3 regions of the Arthrobacter sp. Soil_C_49 genome follow, and region 1 is predicted to be linked to each of the others. Evidence: riboswitches for the same ligand, from Rfam matches in the RefSeq annotation. Region 1 holds a riboswitch; each other region holds the start of a gene.

Region 1 (3,264 bases):
GCCCTGGGCGGCGCGCCGTCGTCCGGTTTCGCCGACGGGGCCATCAGCCTGCTGGAAGCAATGAAGTCCTACGGGCCGGCATCGCAGGTGACCGTGAGCAGGCTCGCGGAGCCCATCCAGGTGGAGCCGGAGCTGCTGTCCCAGCTCGACGAAGGCGGTATCCGCCCCGGCGCCACTGTCTCGCTGGAACGCGTCGGCGATTACATTTCGGTGCGCGTCCCGGGCATTGAAGGCGCGCTGGAACTGCCGCCCGAGGTGGCTGCGCATGTGTTTGTCGCAATCCGCCAGCCTGCGGTCTAAGGCGCCGGGTACCCGATAGAGGGCCGTTTACGCAAAGATAACGGAATTGTTACTAAGGGGCTTAAGCCCCTATAGTTGAACCAAGCGTTGATATTAAAGCGTTACCTGATCTGGAGCCGAGCTCTGCCAGCGGATCGGGAGCACGAGTCGTAACTGGCAGAGGCGGGGGAACCACAACCGGCAGCCGGGGGACTGCCTTGGGGTGAAGTCCGTCAGCAGCAAGCCTCTTCCAGCGAAGGATCCTTACCGGGATATCTCTGTGCCGAAGCTTGCTTACGGCGGACCGGGTCTTTGAACTCTCTGACCCGAATCCGACAGCTAACTTCGCAGGCTTTCCAGAGAGGAACCCTTCTTGACCATGCAGAATTCCAGGGGACGCCGCCGGGCGGCGGGCCCTGCTTCGACACCGCGCGTTGTCGAAGTCATCACGTCGGAGCGCCCCCGCGATCTCCACCGTGATGCCCGCCGTCGCCGCGGCCCCCTCCGCCAGATCACCGAGTTCGCCGCAGCCAGCGGCATCGGCCAAAAGGCCGGCATCGCCCTTGCTGCCACCGGCCTGGTCCTCACCGTGACAGTGCCCGCCACCAGCCCCGTGATGGCCACCGATGCCGCCGGTGGTGCGCCCGTAGCCGCTTCCGCCGTTACCCCGCAGCCGCAGGTTTCAGCCGAAGCGGGAGCCCAGATCGACTTCAGCCGCTCTGCGGTAGTCACCCAGGCTGATCCGGACGGCAAGCTGAAGCAACTGCTCAGCGCCCAATCGGCAGGTGCCATCAGCCGCGCCGCCTCGGCCGGCAGCCTTGGTGCTCCGCTGGCTGTGATGTCCACCGCATCGCCGTTCGGCTACCGCGTGAGTCCCATCACAGGGGGAACGGGCGATTTCCACCGCGGCCAGGACTACGTGGCCCAGTGCGGCACATCCGTTATGGCAGCTGCTACCGGAACCGTGACCTTTGTGGGCTGGCACCAGTACGGCGGCGGGAACCGCGTGGTGATCGACCACGGAAACGGCCTGGAAACCACCTACAACCACCTGTCGTCCTTCAGCGTGAAGGAAGGGCAGACCGTGTCCCGCGGCGAAGCTATCGCGCTTAGCGGCACTACGGGGGCTTCCACCGGCTGCCACCTGCACTTTGAGGTCCAGGTCAACGGCGAAGTGGTCGATCCCACTGGCTGGCTCTAGTCAAGTGACGGTTAACTCTCAGATGAACGTGACCCGTCGTGATCTGAATGTGACATTCAGTCAAAACTGCTGTAGCGTCTAACTCGCGTCAACTTTTCCGAAGTTGACGCTCTTGTGCGGATTGCCTAGCTCTGCCACCGCTCAAGGTCCGTTCGCATGACATCGTCTGGCAGGGGCGGGGGAACCAATTTTGGCCTTTCCAATTGGAGAGGCCTTGGGGTTAAGTCGCAAAGCTTCCTTGGAAGCAGCGCGGCCGGGTGACTCCCATCCGAATCCGACAGCTCACCTCGCAGGCATTGGGAGAGGCTACCTTCGTGTCTTCACGCCATAATTCTGCGCGCCACCGTGCGCAAACGGTTCGTACCAACCCCCTGGACACTGTGTCCAAGGCTGTTAGTGCCAATGCCGGGACAGTTGGTCGCCAGGCTGCCGTTATCGCAGCTGCCTCGGGCCTGATCCTGAGCATGGGCCTGCCGGCCAACGCCGCAGACACCACCGCCGGGGTGTCCGCCTCCACCGAGTCCGGGTCAGCGCAAAGCGCCCTTGCCGTTACTGCGGCACCCACGGCCACCGTCTCCTTCGAACGCCCCGTGGTCAAGACCACTGCCGCTCCCAAGGTGCAGACCGTACGCGCCCAGTCCACTGACTCAGCTGATCGAACCGCTGCTGCCGGAGCCGCTGCTGCCGGAACCGCGGCATCTGCCACGGAGAAGCTGGCCGAAACCGTGTCCGCTGCCTCCACCTCGGGTATTGCTGCCATTGCGTACACCGGCATCGGCCACTCGTACGTATGGGGCGGTACCAGCCCCGTCACCGGCTGGGACTGCTCCGGCTTCACCCAGTGGGTTTACGCGCAGGCCGGCATCAGCATCCCGCGCACCAACGCATGGACTGCCATGAAGCCCACTTCCACCCCGCAGCCCGGTGACCTTGTTATGCAGAACGGCGGCGCGCACGTTGGCATCTACGTCGGCAACGGCATGATGATCAGCGCCCTTAACCCCTCCCAGGGAACGCTGCTGCACGCGGTTGCCGCCACCGGCTCCTCCGCGTTCTTCACTATGAACTAGTTCTTCGACCTCCGGGTCCAAGGGCTTTTTCTTTGCCCACAGGCTTTTCGCTAAATCACACATCCCCGTTCGGGACGTGCCGGCGTACCCCCAAGATGCCGGCACGTCCAAACCCCCCTGCCTGCCTACAAGGTGACAGGGGAAAACGAAAGAGAGAACTGATGACTACTCGTGCAACCGCACGGCATCGTGCCGAGGTCACCAAGACCAATTCGTTCGCCATCATTGCCAAGGCTGTTGGCGACAACGCCGGCGGCGTCGGCCGCCAGGCAGCGGTGATCGCTGCCGCTTCCGGCCTGGTCCTGACCAGCGGCCTGGCAGCCAACGCTGCAGACACCAATGTCCAGCGTGACTCCGCTCCGGCCTCCAACCTGGAAGTTGAATCAACGGTTGAGGCCCCGATTTCGGCTGAGTCCACCATTGCCATTTCCTTCGAGAAGCCCGCAGTGACCACCACTCCGGCTCCCGTTGTGGAAGCTCCGGAACCCGAGGTTGAGGTCCAGGAAGCAGCCGCCCCGGCCGCCCAGCCGGTTCTTGCCGCCAAGGTGATCGCTTCGGCTCCGGCCGCAGCTCCCGCCGCCCCGGCCGCTTCCGCATCCGGTAAGGGTGCAGCCATCCTCTCCGCTGCCTACGCGCAGCTTGGCGTGATGCAGGACTGCACCATGCTGGTCACCAACTCCCTGGCGGCCGTTGGCATCAACTTCCACGACTGGC
Region 2 (3,264 bases), on a different contig from region 1:
CGGCACTTGCCGCGGCAGCAGCCGGCGTCAGCGCGTGCACGGGACCGGAGCAACCGCCGGCGACTAAGCCGCAGCCGATTTCCGTGGAAATCAACCAGTCGCGGGACCAATACGGCAAGCAGGCCGTGCTGCTGCAGCTCACCAATACCACCGGCGGACCCCTGGCCGTCGAAGAAGTCCGGGTGTCCACGCCGCTGTTCCGAGGCGAACTTCGGTGGCAGCGTGACGGCGCAGGACTTGAGTTGCCTCCCGGACAGCCCAAGAGCCTCCCGGTCCAGCTTCCCGCAGCCGAATGCACTGACGGGCCAGCCCCCGCGACGGAGACACTGGCTTCGGTGCTGTTCACCGGCCCGGCGCACTCAGAACCGCAGGAGCTGACGCGCGGAGCCGACGATCCGTTCGGCGTCCTCAGCCGGAACAACGCCGAGCTCTGCCTTGCCGCCGGCGCTGCTGCCGTTGCGGACATCGCCTTGGACTCCTCCCTTGACGTGGCCGCGGACTCCCGCACCGCCGTCGTCCGGCTGGTTGCCATTCCAAAAGCCCGGGTGAACGGCGTGGCGAAGTCCCTGCTGCTGGACCACATCCAGGGGACAACTCTCCTGACTGAGGTGCCCGGGCATCCCTGGCCTGCGGGCATCAGTATCGAGCAGGGCGGACCGCCCGCTGAATGGCGCTTGTGGATCAGGCCTGCGCGCTGCGATCCGCACGCCGTGGCAGAGGACAAGGTGGGCACCCTGCTTCCCCTCCACGTTCAAGCGGACGGACGCGAGGGGCAGCTGAAAGTTGCCGCAGACGCGGTGTTACGTGCGCAACTTTATGACTTTGTTACGCGCGCGTGCGCCGAGGAGTAACCAGGCGCATCAGCCGAGGTCAGCAAAAGATCGCCGCCGAAATCCAGTCAATGGCTAAATACGAGAGAAGCCGCTCGTATGTTATCCAAATGTGACAATTGACTGGAGGGCGGGTTATGGTCTTCAGGTGTCCCTCCCAAACGGGACATTCCCATCAGTATGCCGAGCCCTGCCACTGATCCGGGATTCAATCGCTTTCCAGCTGGCAGGGACGGGGGAACCACCTTTCCGCGGCCTCATCAGAGGCCTTGGGGTTAAGTCGCTAGCGCCTCCGTTCCGTTTCGGAGCCGCTTCCGGCCGGGTATCTCCAACCCGAACCCGACAGCTCACCCCGCAGGCATGGGAGAGGCGATCAAACGTGTCAAAAAATTCCATTACCGCCCGTCACCGCGCGACTCCGGCCCGCTCAATCGCGCTCCAGGGCTTGGCTGTATCAGCCAAGTCGCTTGGCCGCCCGGCGCTCGCCGTAGCAGCAGCCTCCGGCATTGCGTTCGGTGTGGGCGCCCCGGCCCACGCAGGCGTAACCGGACCGGACACCACCGGGACCACTAACACCCAGGCTTCCGCAGCGCCTGCCGCTGCCGTGGCTGCTCCGGCAGCAGCTGCAGCCAACGCGCACACCGTTGTTTCGGGCGACACCCTGGGCGGCATCTCAGCCGCCTACGGCGTCAGCCTCAATGACGTCCTGTCCGCCAATGGCCTGGCGATCACCGCGATCATCTACCCCGGCGACCAGATCCAGATTCCGGGTGCCGGTCAAGTTGCAGCCGCTCCGGCCGCTGCTCCTGCTCCTGCTCCCGTCCAGGCAGCTGTTGCCGCGGCTCCGGCCAACACCGGGGTGAACGTCTCCTACGCGTCAGCTCCGGCTGCCACCGGTTCGGGCGCCGGCGCCGCCATCCTGGCGTCGGCTTACGGCCAGGTGGGCGTCCAGCAGGACTGCACCGCCATGGTGGAGAAAGCCCTGCGGTCCGTGGGTAAGAGCGTTGGCGACCTGGCTCCCGGCCAGTTCTTCCAGTACGGCTCCGTGGTGGGAACCCCCGCTGCCGGTGACCTGGTGATCACTGCCGGCCACGTCGGTGTGTACGCCGGCAACGGCCAGGTTGTCAGCGGCGGCGTGGACGGTTTCAAGACCGAGGTCCACTCCATCAGCTGGCTCAGCGGCGCTTCCTTCGTCCGCGTAGCGTAGTCACGCAACCCAAACAGGGGCGGCAGGCGGGATTCCCGCCTGCCGCCCCTGTTTCGTTGTTGGTGGATCCCTTACGTGCCGCAGAAGGTCTGGTAGCTGCCGAAGTCTTCCGGGGCTCCCTCGGCGTAGCGCTCCAGGCCCGGGCGCTCCTCGTACGGCGCACGGACAACGTCCACGAGCCGGTTGAACGGGCCAAGGTCGCCGTCAGTTGCTGCGGCGAGCGCTTCCTCCACCAGGTGGTTGCGCGGTATATACGCGGGGTTGACCCGGTCCATCAGGCCCGCGTCGGGCTGCAGGGCCTGCCACCGCGCGGCCCAGGCGTCGAATGCGGCCAGATCCAGGACCATGCCCCGGACGGGCCGATGGTTTCCACGCGCTGCCTGCCCGAGGCTCCGGAAAAACCGCGTGTAGTCCACGGGCCCGTCCTTGAGGATGGCAATTACGCCGTCCACCAGCTCAGAGGCTTCTTCTGCCTCGGGGCTCCCCGCCGGGCGTTCCTTCAAACCGAGTTTCTTTTTCATCCCGGTGAACCAGGCGTCACTGTACTGGCGGCGGAACGCTCCCAATGCTTCCACCGCCGGCGCCACGGCCTGTTCCTGGTCTTCGTTGATGAGCGGCAGCATTGCCTCGGCAAGGCGGGCGAGGTTCCATTCCGCCACCACCGGCTGGTTCGCGTAGGCGTAGCGTCCGCCGACGTCGATGGAGCTGTAGACCGCCGCCGGGTTGAAGGCGTCCATAAAGGCGCAGGGGCCGTAGTCGATGGTTTCCCCGGAGATGGTCATGTTGTCTGTGTTCATCACGCCGTGGACGAAGCCCACCAGCATCCATCGGGCCACCAGTGACGCCTGGGCGGCTACCACCGCCTCGAAGAGGGCAAGGTAGGGGTTGTCCGCCTGGGCGGCAGACGGGTGGTGCCGGCTGATGGCGTGATCGGCGAGGCGCCGCAGGAGGTCCATATTCTCGGTGGCCCGCGCGTACTGGAAGCTCCCAACCCGCAGGTGGCTGCTTGCCACCCGCGCCAGGACCGCGCCGGGAAGCATGGTCTCACGGCGGACCGGACGGCCGGTGGCCGTCACGGCCAGGGAACGGGTGGTGGGGATGCCCAGTGCGTACATCGCCTCACTCACCACGTACTCCCGCAGCATGGGCCCGACGACGGCGCGGCCGTCGCCGGCGCGGGCGAAGGGCGTGCGGCCGGAACCTTTCAGGTGGAGATCCCGCAGCCTC
Region 3 (3,264 bases), on a different contig from region 1:
ACGGGGAGAATGGGGATCATGACTGTCTCCACCCCGGCCGGAACCCGCACGCTGACTTGCCGCGCCGTCCTCTTTGACATGGACGGCACCCTGGTCGATTCCACTGCTGTGGTGGAGCAGGTCTGGGGTGAGTTCGCTGCGCGCTATGGCTTGGACCTCGAAGAAATACTCCAGACCTCGCACGGCGTCCAGGCGCGCGATACTGTCACCCGGTTTGCTCCAGCGGGCGCCGACGTCGCGGCACTGACGGCGGAACTCGGGGCGATGGAACGCCTCCGCACTGATGGCATTGTGGCCCTGCACGGCGCCGGCCGGCTGCTGGCAGCCCTGCCTCCGGATGCCGTTGCCCTGGTCACGTCCGCTGACCGCGTCCTGGCTGACATCCGGATGGAAGCAGCCGGACTGCCTATGCCAGCCATCGCAGTCGCGGCTGAGCTGGTGACCCGCGGCAAGCCGGATCCTGAGGGATACCTGAAGGCCGCAGCCTATCTCGGCGTGGATCCTGCGGACGCCCTGGTGTTCGAAGACGCTCCGGCGGGGATCGCCGCTGGGGTGGCCGCCGGAATCCGCACAGTGGCAGTGGGACCTAACACCGGCCCGCTGCCCGCCGGCGTACTGCACATAACGGACTACAGCGCGGTCGCCGTCGAAACCGGCAGGGACGCCGAAGACCGGACGGTTATTTCTTTCCGGCTTTGAGATCCGCCACTACCTTGGCAATACGCCGGGACCGCGTCTCTGGCGTCTTGGCCCCGCCCAGCGGCTCCACGTACCGCCGCTGCGCGCTGTAGCTTAGCGTCGCGTAAAACTCCACGGCAGCCGGTTCCGCCGCCATTGCTGCAGCGAGGTCCTCGGGGACTTCCACAATGCGGGGTTGCGTGTCCAGCTCCAGGTCCACTTCAACGGTGTCGCCGGCGGATACTCCGATGAAGTCCCGGTATGCTGAGCTGAGGGAGATCAGGTTTTGTCCGCCCATCACCGCGACGCTGCTCCGGTAGCTCTTGCCGTTGATGGTCACCACTACAGGCGGCCGCTTGCCCGCCTCCAAGGCTGCAAGGACTTCTCCGGGAACTTCAATGCCGGTCTTGTTTCCGCTGCCCTAACTTCATGGATCACAGTATGCCGGGCCGCCTGCTTCTCCAACAGGTGCCGCCGCCGCGCCACGGGTTCCGTATGGCTCAGTACCAGTTGTTGGACAGGTGGAAGTTCAGCGCGCCGCAGGGGGACTGGTAGCGCTCCTGGATGTAGTTCAGGCCCCAGGTGATCTGCGTACGGTAGTTGGTGAGGTAGTCCGCGCCGGCGCTCGCCATCTTTTCAGCGGGCAGCGACTGGACGATGCCGTACGCGCCGCTGCTGGCGTTGGTGGCCGTGGTGGTCCAGTCGGACTCCTTGTCCCACAGGGTCACCAGGCACTGCATCTGGTCTGGAGCCCAGCCGTAACTGGCGAGCTGCCCTGCAGCGTAAGCCTGGGCGCCGGCGGGGTCGTTGACGGCGACGACGGGTGCAGGCTCAGGAGCGGCGGCAGGCGCCGGGGCAGGCTCGGGAGCCGGGGCCGGAGCGGGTGCAGGCTCGGCAGCAGGCGCCGGTGCGGGCTCTGCTGCCTGCGGGGCCACCGCAATCTCTTCTGCAGCCGGGGCAGGCGCAGGGTTGGCCTGGATTTCGCTCTTCTCGATGCTGAGGTTGGACTGCGCTGCGGCCGCCTGGGTTTCGGTGGCGGAGACGCGGAGGCTGGACTCGGTAGCCTGTCCGGCCGCTCCGACTCCTACGAGGAGTGCAGCGGATGCCGCAAAGACAAAGGCGCGCTTGCCAATGAAGGGGACTTTGCCGGCATTGCGGCCAGCGTGGGACGCAGACTCGGAATTCGGGCGCGGTTTAGCAAGGAACTTGGACATGATGGATCGCCTCTCACACCTGCGGAGTTAGCTGTCGGGTTCGGATGAGGGCATCCGGCCGCACGGAAAATACACGTGCGTGCTTAACCCCAAGGGCAGTAATTGCCCGGGACTGTGGGTCCCCCGCCTCTGCCGTTGTGCTCAAGCGGAATCCGGGAAGCGGCAGAGCTTGGCGTCATCCGGATATGGGTTCCCGTCGGGAACCTCACCCAATCGACGGTACAGGAGTGCGGCGCTTAAGTCACATTTTGGTAACAGAGATCACGGTGGCGGCGCGTCACGTTGCTATGGCAGCTCGGGAAGTGGAAGTCGCAGGACGAATTGTGTCCGATCTGGCTGTGACGTCACCGTTACCTTTCCGCCATGTGCCTCGACAATGGACTCCACGATGGACAATCCCAGTCCACTGGTGCCTTCGGCAGCGGAGGCGCCTGCTTGGTCGTCCGTGCTCTTTCGTGCCGCGTCTGCGCGGGCGAAGCGTGAAAAGACATGGTCCACGAACTCGGCAGGAATGCCGCCGCCGTCGTCCGTTACGGTTACTACCGCCGCGCCTTCAGGCGACCTGCTCACGCCTGTCACCACCGTGGTTCCGGCGGGAGTGTGCTTGCGTGCGTTGGACAGCAGGTTCATCAGCACCTGCCGCAGCTGTGAAGCGTCACCGTTGACCACTACTGGCTCGTCCGGAAGCTCCAGCCGCCAGTTGTGTCCGGGCGCGATCACCTTTTCGTCGCTGACACCCTCAATCACCAGCTGTGTCAGGTCCACTTCACTGAGCTTGAGCGGCTGGCCCTCATCGAGGCGGGCCAGCAGCAGCAGGTCTTCCACCAGGGCCGTCATCCGCTCCGACTGGCTCTGAACCCGCGCCAGTGACTTTTCGCCGTCGGGGGTAAAGTCCTCAGTCATCCGCATCAGCTCGGTGTAGCCGCGAATGGCTGTCAGGGGAGTGCGCAGTTCGTGCGACGCGTCGGCCACAAACTGCCGCACCTTGGTCTCGCTCTTCTGCCGCGCCCGCAGCGCATTGGCGACGTTGTCCAGCATCAGGTTCAGCGCGTGGCCCACGCTGCCCACTTCCGTTCCCGGATTGGAGTTCGACGGCGGGACGCGCACCGCAAGTGCCACCTCGCCGGCATCCAGGGGCAGCCGTGAAACGCGGGTGGCCACCTCTGACAATTGCTCGAGCGGTTTCATGGTGCGGCGGATCAGGACGGTCCCCACCAGCCCGATGAGCAGCAGGCCGCCCAGGGAGACGAACACGAAGGTCCACACCAGGGAGGCCAGCGTACTCTCCTTGGCGGCGAGGGGGAGTCCGGTCACCAGGACATCGCCAAAGTTCGTTTTCACGGCTATCAGCCGGTAGTCGCCGTTGGAGAGG

The links. Region 1 has a riboswitch for cyclic di-AMP ahead of AC3A4Z_RS19960 (NlpC/P60 family protein). Riboswitches for the same ligand answer to the same signal wherever they lie in the genome.
Region 2: it holds a riboswitch for cyclic di-AMP, as region 1 does, so the genes downstream of both, AC3A4Z_RS03270 (LysM peptidoglycan-binding domain-containing protein) here and AC3A4Z_RS19960 (NlpC/P60 family protein) in region 1, are expected to answer to the same signal.
Region 3: it holds a riboswitch for cyclic di-AMP, as region 1 does, so the genes downstream of both, AC3A4Z_RS16680 (aggregation-promoting factor C-terminal-like domain-containing protein) here and AC3A4Z_RS19960 (NlpC/P60 family protein) in region 1, are expected to answer to the same signal.

What each region holds. Positions count from the first base shown of each region.
Region 1 is NZ_JBDGJZ010000016.1:61,382-64,645, reverse strand. It holds gene AC3A4Z_RS19970 (iron-dependent transcriptional repressor DtxR) at 1-300, shown strand, start outside; cyclic di-AMP (ydaO/yuaA leader) riboswitch at 407-648, shown strand; gene AC3A4Z_RS19965 (peptidoglycan DD-metalloendopeptidase family protein) at 659-1,480, shown strand; cyclic di-AMP (ydaO/yuaA leader) riboswitch at 1,628-1,790, shown strand; gene AC3A4Z_RS19960 (NlpC/P60 family protein) at 1,861-2,550, shown strand; gene AC3A4Z_RS19955 (NlpC/P60 family protein) at 2,712-3,264, shown strand, end outside.
Region 2 is NZ_JBDGJZ010000001.1:702,356-705,619, forward strand. It holds gene AC3A4Z_RS03265 (hypothetical protein) at 1-851, shown strand, start outside; cyclic di-AMP (ydaO/yuaA leader) riboswitch at 1,034-1,206, shown strand; gene AC3A4Z_RS03270 (LysM peptidoglycan-binding domain-containing protein) at 1,210-2,037, shown strand; gene AC3A4Z_RS03275 (protein adenylyltransferase SelO) at 2,109-3,264, opposite strand, start outside.
Region 3 is NZ_JBDGJZ010000011.1:60,607-63,870, forward strand. It holds gene AC3A4Z_RS16670 (HAD-IA family hydrolase) at 19-699, shown strand; gene AC3A4Z_RS16675 (YdeI/OmpD-associated family protein) at 680-1,078, opposite strand; gene AC3A4Z_RS16680 (aggregation-promoting factor C-terminal-like domain-containing protein) at 1,179-1,892, opposite strand; cyclic di-AMP (ydaO/yuaA leader) riboswitch at 1,898-2,050, opposite strand; gene AC3A4Z_RS16685 (sensor histidine kinase) at 2,178-3,264, opposite strand, start outside.